2 regions of the Hyphomicrobium sp. 802 genome follow, and region 2 is predicted to be linked to the other one. Evidence: predicted binding sites of a transcription regulator. Region 2 holds the regulator's gene; the other holds the start of a gene.
What was found. Region 2 encodes HrcA, which represses chaperone genes, less so after heat shock. Its sites were predicted from a motif close to GTTAGCACTCNCNNNNNGNGAGTGCTAAC; they were not measured.
Positions count from the first base shown of each region.

Region 1: a site for HrcA is predicted at 3,737-3,765, ahead of groES (co-chaperone GroES). Genes of this name have one in related genera too.

Region 1 covers NZ_JAFM01000001.1:1,476,161-1,481,696, reverse strand. Annotated here, with positions in the region: gene HYP802_RS0107380 (glycosyltransferase) at 1-1,456, shown strand, start outside; gene groL (chaperonin GroEL) at 1,588-3,234, opposite strand; gene groES (co-chaperone GroES) at 3,274-3,588, opposite strand; gene HYP802_RS0107365 (H-NS histone family protein) at 4,041-4,370, opposite strand; gene HYP802_RS0107360 (superoxide dismutase) at 5,070-5,536, shown strand, end outside.
Region 2 covers NZ_JAFM01000001.1:345,280-350,815, reverse strand. Annotated here, with positions in the region: gene HYP802_RS0101770 (DUF1772 domain-containing protein) at 1-42, opposite strand, end outside; gene rph (ribonuclease PH) at 65-778, opposite strand; gene hrcA (heat-inducible transcriptional repressor HrcA) at 952-2,022, shown strand; gene grpE (nucleotide exchange factor GrpE) at 2,146-2,787, shown strand; gene dnaK (molecular chaperone DnaK) at 3,128-5,056, shown strand; gene dnaJ (molecular chaperone DnaJ) at 5,213-5,536, shown strand, end outside.

The DNA.
Region 1 (5,536 bases), 1.1 Mb from region 2:
TTCGTTATATGAAGGCCTCGGATTGCCAATCCTCGAGAGCTTGGCCGCGGGTGTTCCTTGCGCAGCATCGAACGTAAGCTCTACGGCGGAACTCGTTCCGCCCGAGCACCAGTTCGATCCACGCGATCCCCGGTCCATAGCCAAGGCCCTCGACCTTCTTCTCCATGACGAAAACGAGAGAAGCCGTTCGATCGCCGCAGGACAGGAATTACTTTCTAAAGTGAATTGGACGCGCGCTGCGAGCACCATGATCGAGACGTTGCTCCGTATCCGCGTCACAGATCGACAACTCAAGAGATCGAAAAGCCGACGTGTTGCTGTATTCAGCTGCACCCCACCCGATCGAAGCGGAATTGCAACGAATTCAGCGAAGGTCTTTGGCGACGCCGACCTATTTGACCTGTTCACGGATGTGGCGTCTCCGCAAGATTTGTCTCTGCGTGAACGCGAGACACAGAAGATAGCGGGCCGTCAGGTTTCGTTATGGCCGATCTGCGCGTTCGACGATCTCGATGAGGCCGAGCGCTACGACCGTGCTGTTTATGTACTCGGTAATTCACATCACAATTTGCCGGTACTTCAGGCACTCATGAACCATAAAGGTAATCGCGCCGCCAAAACCGTCTACCTGCACGACGGTCGATTGGAAAATATTTGGTTCTGGTACTGCGGCCGATCACTGGAGACGATGCGTACGCTGTTCTCGATGTTCTATCCATTGGCGCAGCTGAAGAGTTGCGGAACCCATAACGAGTTCCCTGATGTAGGCATGAGAGGAATTCGCCCGCTCATACTCGGGGCTGGCATCAGACACATCGTTGTGAATTCCGAGCGCGCCAAAAAGGCGATTGAATACGATATTGCTTGCGAATTCGATGTACGCGTGGATATCGCCCATCATACAATCGATCGCATCGAGGCTAACGCCATCCCGCCGTTCTCGCGCAGACGAGATGAACTGATCATCGGCACGTTTGGCATTCCAGATAACATTAAAGGCACGGACCGCGTCATTGCTGCCGTTCGAGAAATAAATAGATCTCGGCCTGCGCGGCTTGCGATCGTGGGCTGGCGCGCTAACGAATATGCGTGCAACTGCATCAGCCCGGAAGATCGCAACATCGTCGAGATCGTTGACTCTCCGAACGACGCCGAATTGCATCGTTGGATGAAGGCGGTCGATGTGGCTGTTCAGTTGCGCATGATCCAATATGGCGAAAGCTCGGGTGTCCTCGCCCAGCTCGTCGGTGTTGGCAAGAAGCCAATTGCATCGACAAACCTCATCGACCCAGCACTGGCGGATCACACGATTGCCGTCGATCGTGAAATTCCTCCGGAGCAACTAGCCGAGGAAATTTTGAACGCACGCCATGTAATCGGAACATATGACGGCCTCGAAAAATTTTCGTCTGCTTCGCTTGGAAATTGGTTCGCGAGCCACTTCTCAACGAATTGAACGAACCCCTTTCAAGCTCTCGACGCACAAAAAAGCCCCGCATCACTGCGGGGCTTTTGATTTTCGTGGAACGATAGCGCCTTCCGGCCGGCTCCGCGAAGCGGAGTCGGAAGGCGCCAGCGAAAACTTCCTTAGAAGTCCATTCCGCCCATGCCGCCCATGCCGCCGCCGGGAGCGCCGTGCGAGTGTCCAGCGTCCTTCTTCGGCACGTCGGCGATCATGGCTTCCGTCGTGATCAGCAGGCCCGAAACCGAAGCGGCATCCTGCAGCGCGCAACGCACGACCTTCGTCGGGTCGATGACGCCCTGCGAGTACAGATCGCCGTACTCGTGTGACTGAGCGTTGTACCCGTAAGCGTACTTCGAGTTCTCGAGGATCTTGCCGACGATCACCGAACCGTCTTCACCGGCGTTGGTCGAGATCTGGCGAGCCGGAGCCTGCAGCGCCTTGCGGACGATGTTGATGCCGACCTTCTGGTCGTCGTTCTCAGGCTTCAGCGAGTCGAGAGCCTTCGCAGCGCGGAGAAGCGCAACGCCGCCGCCCGGGACGATGCCCTCTTCGACGGCTGCGCGCGTTGCGTGCAGAGCGTCGTCGACGCGGTCCTTGCGCTCTTTAACTTCGACTTCCGTCGCGCCGCCAACCTTGATGACGGCAACGCCGCCAGCGAGCTTGGCAAGACGCTCCTGGAGCTTCTCACGGTCGTAGTCCGAGGACGTTTCCTCGATCTGCGCCTTGATCTGCTTCACGCGCGCTTCGATGTCGGCCTTCTTGCCCGAACCATCGACGATCGTCGTGTTTTCCTTGTCGATCGTCACCTTCTTGGAGCGGCCGAGCATCTGCAGCGTAACCGTCTCGAGCTTGATGCCGAGATCTTCCGAGATCACCGTACCGCCCGTCAGGACTGCAATGTCTTCCAGCATGGCCTTGCGGCGATCGCCGAAGCCCGGAGCCTTGACGGCAGCAACCTTGAGGCCGCCACGCAGCTTGTTGACGACGAGCGTCGCGAGAGCTTCGCCTTCGACGTCTTCAGCGATGATGAGGAGCGGCTTGCCCGACTGGACGACGGCTTCGAGAACCGGAAGCATCGCCTGGAGACCCGAAAGCTTCTTCTCGTGGATGAGAATGTAGGGGTTCTCAAGCTCCGCGATCATCTTGTCGGCGTTGGTAATGAAGTACGGCGACAGGTAACCACGATCGAACTGCATGCCTTCGACGACATCGAGTTCGAAATCGAGCGTCTTGGATTCTTCGACCGTGATGACGCCTTCCGAACCGACCTTGTCCATCGCTTCGGCAATCTTCTTGCCGACGATTTCGTCGCCGTTCGCCGAGATCGTGCCGACCTGAGCGATCTGATCCTTCGCGACCTTCTTCGAGTTGGTCTTGAGGTCTTCGACGATGGCCTGAACGGCGAGGTCGATACCGCGCTTCAGGTCCATCGGGTTCGAGCCGGCAGCAACCGACTTCGCGCCTTCGCGAACGATAGCCTGGGCAAGAACCGTTGCCGTCGTCGTGCCGTCACCGGCGAGGTCGGCCGTCTTCGAGGCGACCTCTTTGAGCATCTGCGCGCCCATATTCTCGAACTTGTCTTCGAGCTCGATTTCCTTCGCGACCGTCACACCGTCCTTGGTGATGCGCGGTGCGCCGAACGACTTCTCGATAACGACGTTGCGACCCTTCGGGCCGAGCGTGACTTTCACGGCGTTGGCAAGAATGTCGACACCACGCAGCATGCGCTCGCGGGCGTCTTGGGCAAACTTGACGTCTTTAGCTGCCATGTTGAGCAACTCCTAAGCTTGGCAAATAGGGGGATAAAATTAAGCGGCGGCCTTGGACTTTGCCGGGGCCGAGAGAACGCCGAGAATGTCGCTCTCTTTCATGATCAGGAGATCTTCGCCGTCGATCTTGACTTCGCTGCCCGACCACTTGCCGAACAGAACACGATCGCCGACCTTGACGTCGAGGGGAACGACCTTGCCCGCTTCATCGCGAGCGCCGGGGCCAACGGCCACAACTTCGCCCTGCTGGGGCTTTTCCTTGGCGGTGTCGGGGATGATGATCCCGCCTGCAGTCTTTGCTTCTTCCTCAATGCGTTTCACGACGACACGATCGTGGAGAGGACGGAACGCCATGGGGGTAACCTCATGATTTGGCTAGACGATTTGTCTTTTGTTCGCAGCCTAGGATGCCAGGCCGCAGGCAACGGGCATTGCTGTCCGCCGGTGCACTGCGAGCAGGATCGCTGACGAGCCCGAACGCGACGGATATATGGTCCGTACTGTTAGCACTGTCAATACTTGAGTGCTAAAACGTGATCCATTAGTATGGCGTTCGGGTTATTGAACGCTGCAATGGCGCGGGGCCATGGCGGCCCGTGCCGCCATCCGATGGCCGGGCCAAAAGTTGCAACAACAAAGCGGTCGCAGCTCGCAATTACAAATCGCGCGCGATGTTTATATCGCGCGACAACTTGAAATCCATTTTTCTGAAGAGCGGGCTCGCGCAATTCATTTATCGCAAACAGTTATTCTGCGATGCGAATTGCGCATTTTCCTCAGTTGCCCCGTCGTACAATTTCGCGGCATCAAATCGCGAAATCGGCAAGCTTGGCACCTTTCCTAAGCCGTTCGACCAGCCAGTTCGGCTTACGACCGCGCCCCGTCCAGGTATCGGCTTTATTTTCAGGATTGGCGTATTTCGCAACGCCGATCGACTTGCCTTTTACTGCGCCGCGTCCGCGGCTTGCACCAAATAATTCGGCCACGGAAAATCCGTGTGTTTCTGCAAGATCCGCGACTTTCTTTTTTAGTTCGGTGCGTTCCCGGTCCCGAGCGGCGGCGATCGCCTTCTGAACTTTCGTTTCAAGGTCGACAAGCTCCTTGAGGGAAAGTTTGTCGACATTGATCGTCGCCATAGATTTTACTTTTCGCATCACCAACGACAACCTCTACTAGATTTCCTGCCCGCCGGTGTAATCACATCCCGACCCCTGCGCAGCAGGAATCTCCGAGATGTGTCACCGTGTCAACGCAACCTCATAAATACTCGTGAATATTCCGCAAACGAGAAATGGCGGATCACATATTTTTCAATGCCGCCAATTCATTAGTTTAAGCGGAGCGATATCACCACCTAAAACGCGCCTACAAACAAACGCTCAGGCTGAGAAATAGCACGAGATCTTTCCAACGAATTCAGCCTTCTTAACAGCCGTGTCCTTACCGGATCGCAATCGGAAATCGTGTTCTTCCAATAATACCCGCAAACAATCCGTGTAGATACTAAAATACAAATTTTTGCATTGATGGCAAAAAAAAGAAATTGCGGCTGGCATTCTTTGCCGCGATCTTGAAGGCTCTCACGGCATTCAAATTATTAAATTGTTGACTTTATCTGGATCGCAGCGCGGTGAATTTGAAGTCCAGCGTCCGCCATTAAATCTCTCCCACCATCCGGAAGATCGATATGCGAACGACGAAAATCGCCGATTGGTGTCGGCGCAGTGGAACTGCATCGCCAACCGCGGGTTCAGCCTTCGACTTGTGTAAGCTGGTTTCAAAAGCTACGTTCCCGCGGCTTTCAATCCACCCCGCAACATTATGAGTGGCCGTCTATGACGCTGAAATTACCCGATCTTCCTTATGCCTATGACGCTCTCACGCCGTTCATGTCGGCCGAGACGCTCGAGTTCCACCACGACAAGCATCACTTGGCGTATGTCGAAAACGGCAACAAGCTGCTTGCTGGCTCGAAGTACGAGGGCCAGTCGCTCGAAGATATCGTCAAGAACGCTTACGCGGATAAAGTTGCTGGCCTCATCAACAACGTTGGCCAGCACTATAACCATCTGCATTTCTGGCAGTGGATGAAGAAGGGCGGCGGCGGCAACAAGCTGCCGGGCAGCGTCCAGAAGCTCGTCGACGGTTACGGCGGCTTCGACAAGGTGCGCAACGACTTCATCGAAGCCGGCAAGGGCCAGTTCGGCTCGGGCTGGGCTTGGCTTGCGGTAAAGGACGGCAAACTTGAAGTCGTCAAAACGCCGAACGGTGAAAACCCGCTGATGTACGGCTCCAAGCCGAT
Region 2 (5,536 bases):
TGTGAACAGCGCCGCGACCGTCAGGGCAAAAGGTCCGAACATGGCCTCGCTCCGTTGTCTGGTCTTAAGCGACCGTCAGCTTCTGCAGCTGAACGAGTTCGCCGATCCCCTTCTTGGCGAGCCCCATCAGCTCGGTGAACTTATCTTCTGTGAAGGGCGTCGTCTCGGCCGTGCCTTGGATTTCGACGATGCCGCCCGAGCCGGTCATCACGAAATTGGAATCGGCATCCGCGTTGCTGTCCTCGGCATAGTCGAGATCGAGCACCGGCTCACCTTTATAGAGACCGCACGATACGGCGGCCACGTGATCGCGCAGCACGGTGTCCTTCACCATGTCGCGCATTTTCATCCACTGGATACAATCGTGCAGAGCCACCCACGCGCCCGTGATCGACGCCGTGCGCGTGCCGCCATCGGCTTGGATGACGTCGCAGTCGACCGTGATCTGCCGTTCGCCAAGCTTCGTCAGATCGACGACCGCGCGAAGCGCCCGGCCGACGAGACGCTGAATTTCCTGCGTCCGCCCCGACGGATGGCCGCTCGTCACCTCGCGCCGCGTCCGGTCGTGCGTCGACCGCGGCAGCATCGAGTATTCCGCCGTCACCCAGCCACGGCCCTGACCTTTCAGCCACTGCGGGAGGCGCTCTTCCAAGCTCGCCGTGCAAAGAACATGGGTGTCGCCGAATTTGATGAGGCAGGAGCCTTCGGCATATTTGGAAACGGCCCGCTCGATTGAAACACGGCGCAACTCGTCTGGCTTGCGTTTGGAAGGTCGCATGAGTTCCCTGAATTGTTGGTATTGCGGCCGCGACCCTAATGAAGGCCCCCCCGGCCTTCAACCGGAAACCTTATCGGTTGAAAGAAGGGTGCAGATACCCAGAAAACACCACAGGATTTGACGTAGGCCCCTGTCATTCATAGATTTTGACGGTGAACACGGAAGATCAAATCGTGGCAGCCACCATCCTGGACGGCAAAACGCAGCTGCAAAAGCTTAACGAGCGCTCGCGGACGATCCTGCGGCGCATCGTCGAAAGCTATCTGGCGACGGGTGAGCCGGTCGGCTCTCGCAATCTCTCACGCGCCTTGCCGATCGCCCTCTCGCCCGCCTCGATCCGCAACGTCATGTCGGACTTGGAGCAGCTCGGCCTCATTATCGCGCCGCACACGTCTGCGGGGCGCCTGCCCACCCAGCTCGGCCTGCGCCTGTTCGTCGACGGTCTTCTTGAAGTCGGCGACATCACCCCGGACGAGCGCCGCCAGATCGAAGCCCAGATCGCCGTCCGCCGCGAAAAATCGGTCGATCAACTTTTGAGCGAAGCGGGCGAACTGATGTCCGGTCTGTCCCACTGCGCGGGCGTCGTCCTCGCCGAAAAGCAGGTCGCCCGCCTGCGCCACATCGAATTCGTGCCGCTCGAACCCGGACGCGGCCTCGTAATCCTGGTCGATGAAGACCAGAACGTTGAGAATCGCATCATCAACCTTCCCGATGGCTTGCCACCGTCTGCCTTGCAGGAAGCTTCGAACTATCTCAACACCCATTTGCGCGGCCTGACGCTCGCCGAAGCCAGGGCCGAACTCGAAAAGTCGTTGAATGCCGCCAAGGCAGAACTCGACGTGTTGACCCAAAAGGTCATCAAGGCCGGGCTCGCCGAATGGTCAGGTGTCGCCGATGATCGCAAGAGCCTCATCGTCCGCGGTCAGAGCAACCTTCTGAAAGACGTGACCGCCGCCGAAGACCTGGAGCGCATCCGCCAGCTCTTCGACGCCTTCGAATCCAAGCAGGACATCGTCGAGTTGCTCGGAGCCTCCGAAACGGCCGAAGGCGTCCGCATTTTTATTGGCTCGGAAAACAAGCTGTTTTCGCTTTCGGGCTCATCGTTGATTGTTGCCCCATTTCGGGATGAGACCCGCCACGTCGTCGGCGTTCTGGGCGTCATCGGCCCGACGCGGCTCAATTATGCCCGCATCATCCCAATGGTGGATTATACAGCCAAGCTGATGAGCCGCTTGATGGGCTGAGGCATCGAGACCTATTTGACCCGCTTCTGACGCACCCCAACTTGAACTGCCTTGATTTTTACCGCCTAGCGGTCGATACCCCGGCACCGGAATTTTTGCAGTGCTATTCCAGCGAAGAGAAAAATGAGCGACGACAAAAAGCCCATAGACGAGACCGTGCAACCGTCCGCGGCAACGCCCCCTGAAATGGGAGATGTGAGCGTCGAGCAGCTCAAGGCGATGATCGCCGCCCTTCAGGCCGATCTCGAAAAGAAGTCCGCCGAAGCTGCCGCCAAGCAGGATCAGTACCTGCGCGCCGTTGCTGAAACGGAGAACGTCCGCCGCCGCCTCGAAAAGGAAAAGGAAGAGACGGCGAAGTATGCGATCACCAAGTTTGCCAAGGATATCTTGACGGTCGGCGACAACTTCCAGCGCGCTATCGCCGCCGTGCCGAAGGATGCCGTCGAAAGCGATCCGGCCCTAAAAACCCTACTCGATGGGGTCATTCTTGCCGAGCGTGATTATAAGACGGCTCTTGAGCGTCACGGTGTCCGCGCCATCGACCCGGCCGGCCAACCCTTCAATCCGCACCACCACCAAGCCGTGATGGAGCAGGAGAACGCAAACGTCCCAGCTGGCACCGTGCTGCAGGTCTATCAGGTCGGCTACATGATCGATGACCGCAACCTGCGTCCGGCGATGGTCGTCGTCTCCCGCGGCGGCCCGAAAGTCGCCAAGGCTGACGACGCTGCCCCTGCCTCGTCGGAGCCGCCTGCCGATGCTTGATGCGGCTGCGACGTCGCGACCAGCGTCGCACCAGAACAAACGTTGAGCGAAATCAAGGCGCCTCCTCCTCAGCAAGGATGCGCTTCAACCGCAGAAAAAAGCTTGCAAATTGAAGCATTGCGTCACGGCGGGTAGTTCCGTTTTGACGCAATCAAAAGGCGATAAAGTTGATCTATGGAGGGGATAAGAAGCGTTGCACGCTGAAATCAGGCCCCTATATAACCGTCGGTCACACAATTGAAATCCTGGGGACCGGTGCCTCTGACCTCTCGTTGGGGAGCACGTTGGATGCCAATAGAGGGTCCACCCGGTCTGCCGCAACTGAGAAGGATTGATGCGAATGGCAAAAGTAATCGGTATTGACCTCGGCACGACCAACTCGTGCGTCGCCGTCATGGATGGCGGCAAACCGAAAGTGCTTGAGAACTCCGAAGGCGCCAATACCACCCCGTCCATTGTTGCATTTACTGCCGACGACGAACGTCTCGTCGGTCTGCCGGCCAAGCGCCAGGCAGTCACGAACCCCACCAACACCTTTTTCGCGATCAAGCGCCTGATCGGCCGCCGCTACGACGATCCCGAGGTCACGAAGGACCAGAAGCTCGTTCCGTACAAGATCGTGAAGGGCACCAACGGCGACGCCTGGGTCGAAAGCCACGGCAAGCAATATTCCCCGCAGCAGATCTCGGCTTTCATCCTTCAGAAGATGAAAGAAACCGCCGAAGCCAAGCTCGGCGAGAAGGTCACGCAGGCGGTCATCACCGTTCCCGCTTACTTCAACGACGCCCAGCGCCAGGCGACGAAAGACGCCGGCAAGATCGCGGGCCTTGAAGTTCTGCGCATCATCAACGAGCCGACGGCAGCTGCGCTCGCCTACGGCCTCGACAAAAAGACGGACGCCAAGACGATCGCGGTCTATGACCTCGGCGGCGGCACCTTCGACGTGTCCATTCTCGAAATCGGCGACGGCGTCTTCGAAGTGAAGTCGACGAACGGCGATACGCACCTCGGCGGCGAAGACTTCGATATGGTCCTCGTTACGTACCTCGCCGATGAGTTCAAGAAAGAGCAGGGCATCGACCTGCGCTCCGATAAGCTCGCCCTTCAGCGTCTGAAGGAAGCCGCCGAAAAGGCCAAGATCGAGCTGTCGAGCGCCCCTTCGACCGAAGTCAACCTGCCGTTCATCACGGCCGACGCGACCGGTCCGAAGCATCTCACGATGAAGCTGACGCGCGCCAAGCTCGAAAGCCTCGTCGATGGCCTCATCAACCGGACCAAGGGTCCGTGCGAAAAGGCTCTGAAGGACGCTGGCCTCAAGGCTGCCGAGATCGACGAAGTCGTTCTCGTCGGCGGCATGACGCGTATGCCGAAGGTCCAGGAAGTCGTGAAGCAGCTCTTCGGCAAAGAGCCGCACAAGGGTGTCAACCCGGATGAAGTCGTCGCCGTCGGCGCCGCGATCCAGGGCGGCGTTCTGCAGGGCGAGGTCAAGGACGTCCTGCTGCTCGACGTCACGCCGCTGTCGCTCGGCATCGAAACGCTGGGTGGCGTCTTCACCCGTCTGATCGATCGCAACACGACGATCCCGACGAAGAAGAGCCAGACTTTCTCGACCGCCGAAGATAGCCAGAACGCTGTCACCATCCGCGTCTTCCAGGGCGAGCGTGAAATGGCGGCCGACAACAAGATGCTCGGCCAGTTCGACCTCGTCGGCATCCCGCCAGCGCCGCGCGGCGTGCCGCAGATCGAAGTCACTTTCGATATCGACGCCAACGGCATCGTCCACGTTTCGGCGAAGGACAAGGCGACCGGCAAGGAACAGTCGATCCGCATCCAGGCCTCGGGTGGCCTCTCGGATGCCGACATCGACAAGATGGTCAAGGACGCCGAAGTCCACGCGGCCGAAGACAAGAAGCGTCGCGAGGTCGTCGAGCTTCGCAACCAGACCGAAGCCCTCGTCCATGGCACCGAGAAATCGCTCGCCGAGAACGAGTCGATCCCGGCCGTCGCCGCGATCAAGGGCGAAGTCGAAGCTGCGATCACGGCCGCCAAGGAAGCCATCGCCGGCGAAGATGCCGATGCGATCCGCTCGGCTTCAACCGCGTTGACCCAGGTCGCCATGAAGATCGGCGAAGCCGTCTACACGGCCAAGGGTGGCGCTGAAGGCATGGAAGGTGGCCCCGAAGCATCGGCTGAGAAATCTGCCAGCGGCGACGACGTCGTCGATGCGGATTTTGAAGAAGTCAAAGACGACAAGAAGAAATCGGCTTAAAAGTCGAACTTAGATTCGCCCTTGGGTTGTCGCGGCGTTCTCAATTTTGGAACGCTGCGCCCGGCCTGAGGGCGAAAAATTGATATAACCGCTTGTTATTGCTGCGACTTCCTCGACCAGCAACTTGCCAATCAATAGGTCATAGAACAGCGCACCATGGCTAAGCGCGATTATTACGAAGTTCTGACCGTCAAGCGGTCCGCTACCGAAATCGAGATCAAATCCGCCTATCGGTCTCTCGCCAAGGAATATCACCCCGACCGCAATGCGGGCGACAAAGAAGCCGAGCGCCGCTTCAAGGAAGTCAACGAAGCCTACGAAGTTCTGAAAGACCCTCAGAAGCGCGCCGCTTATGACCAGTTCGGCCACGCCGCTTTCGACGGCGGCATGGGCGGCCGCGGCGGCCCCGGCTTCGGACCGGATTTCGCCTCTTCGATGTCCGACATCTTCGACGATCTGTTCGGCGAATTCATGGGTGGA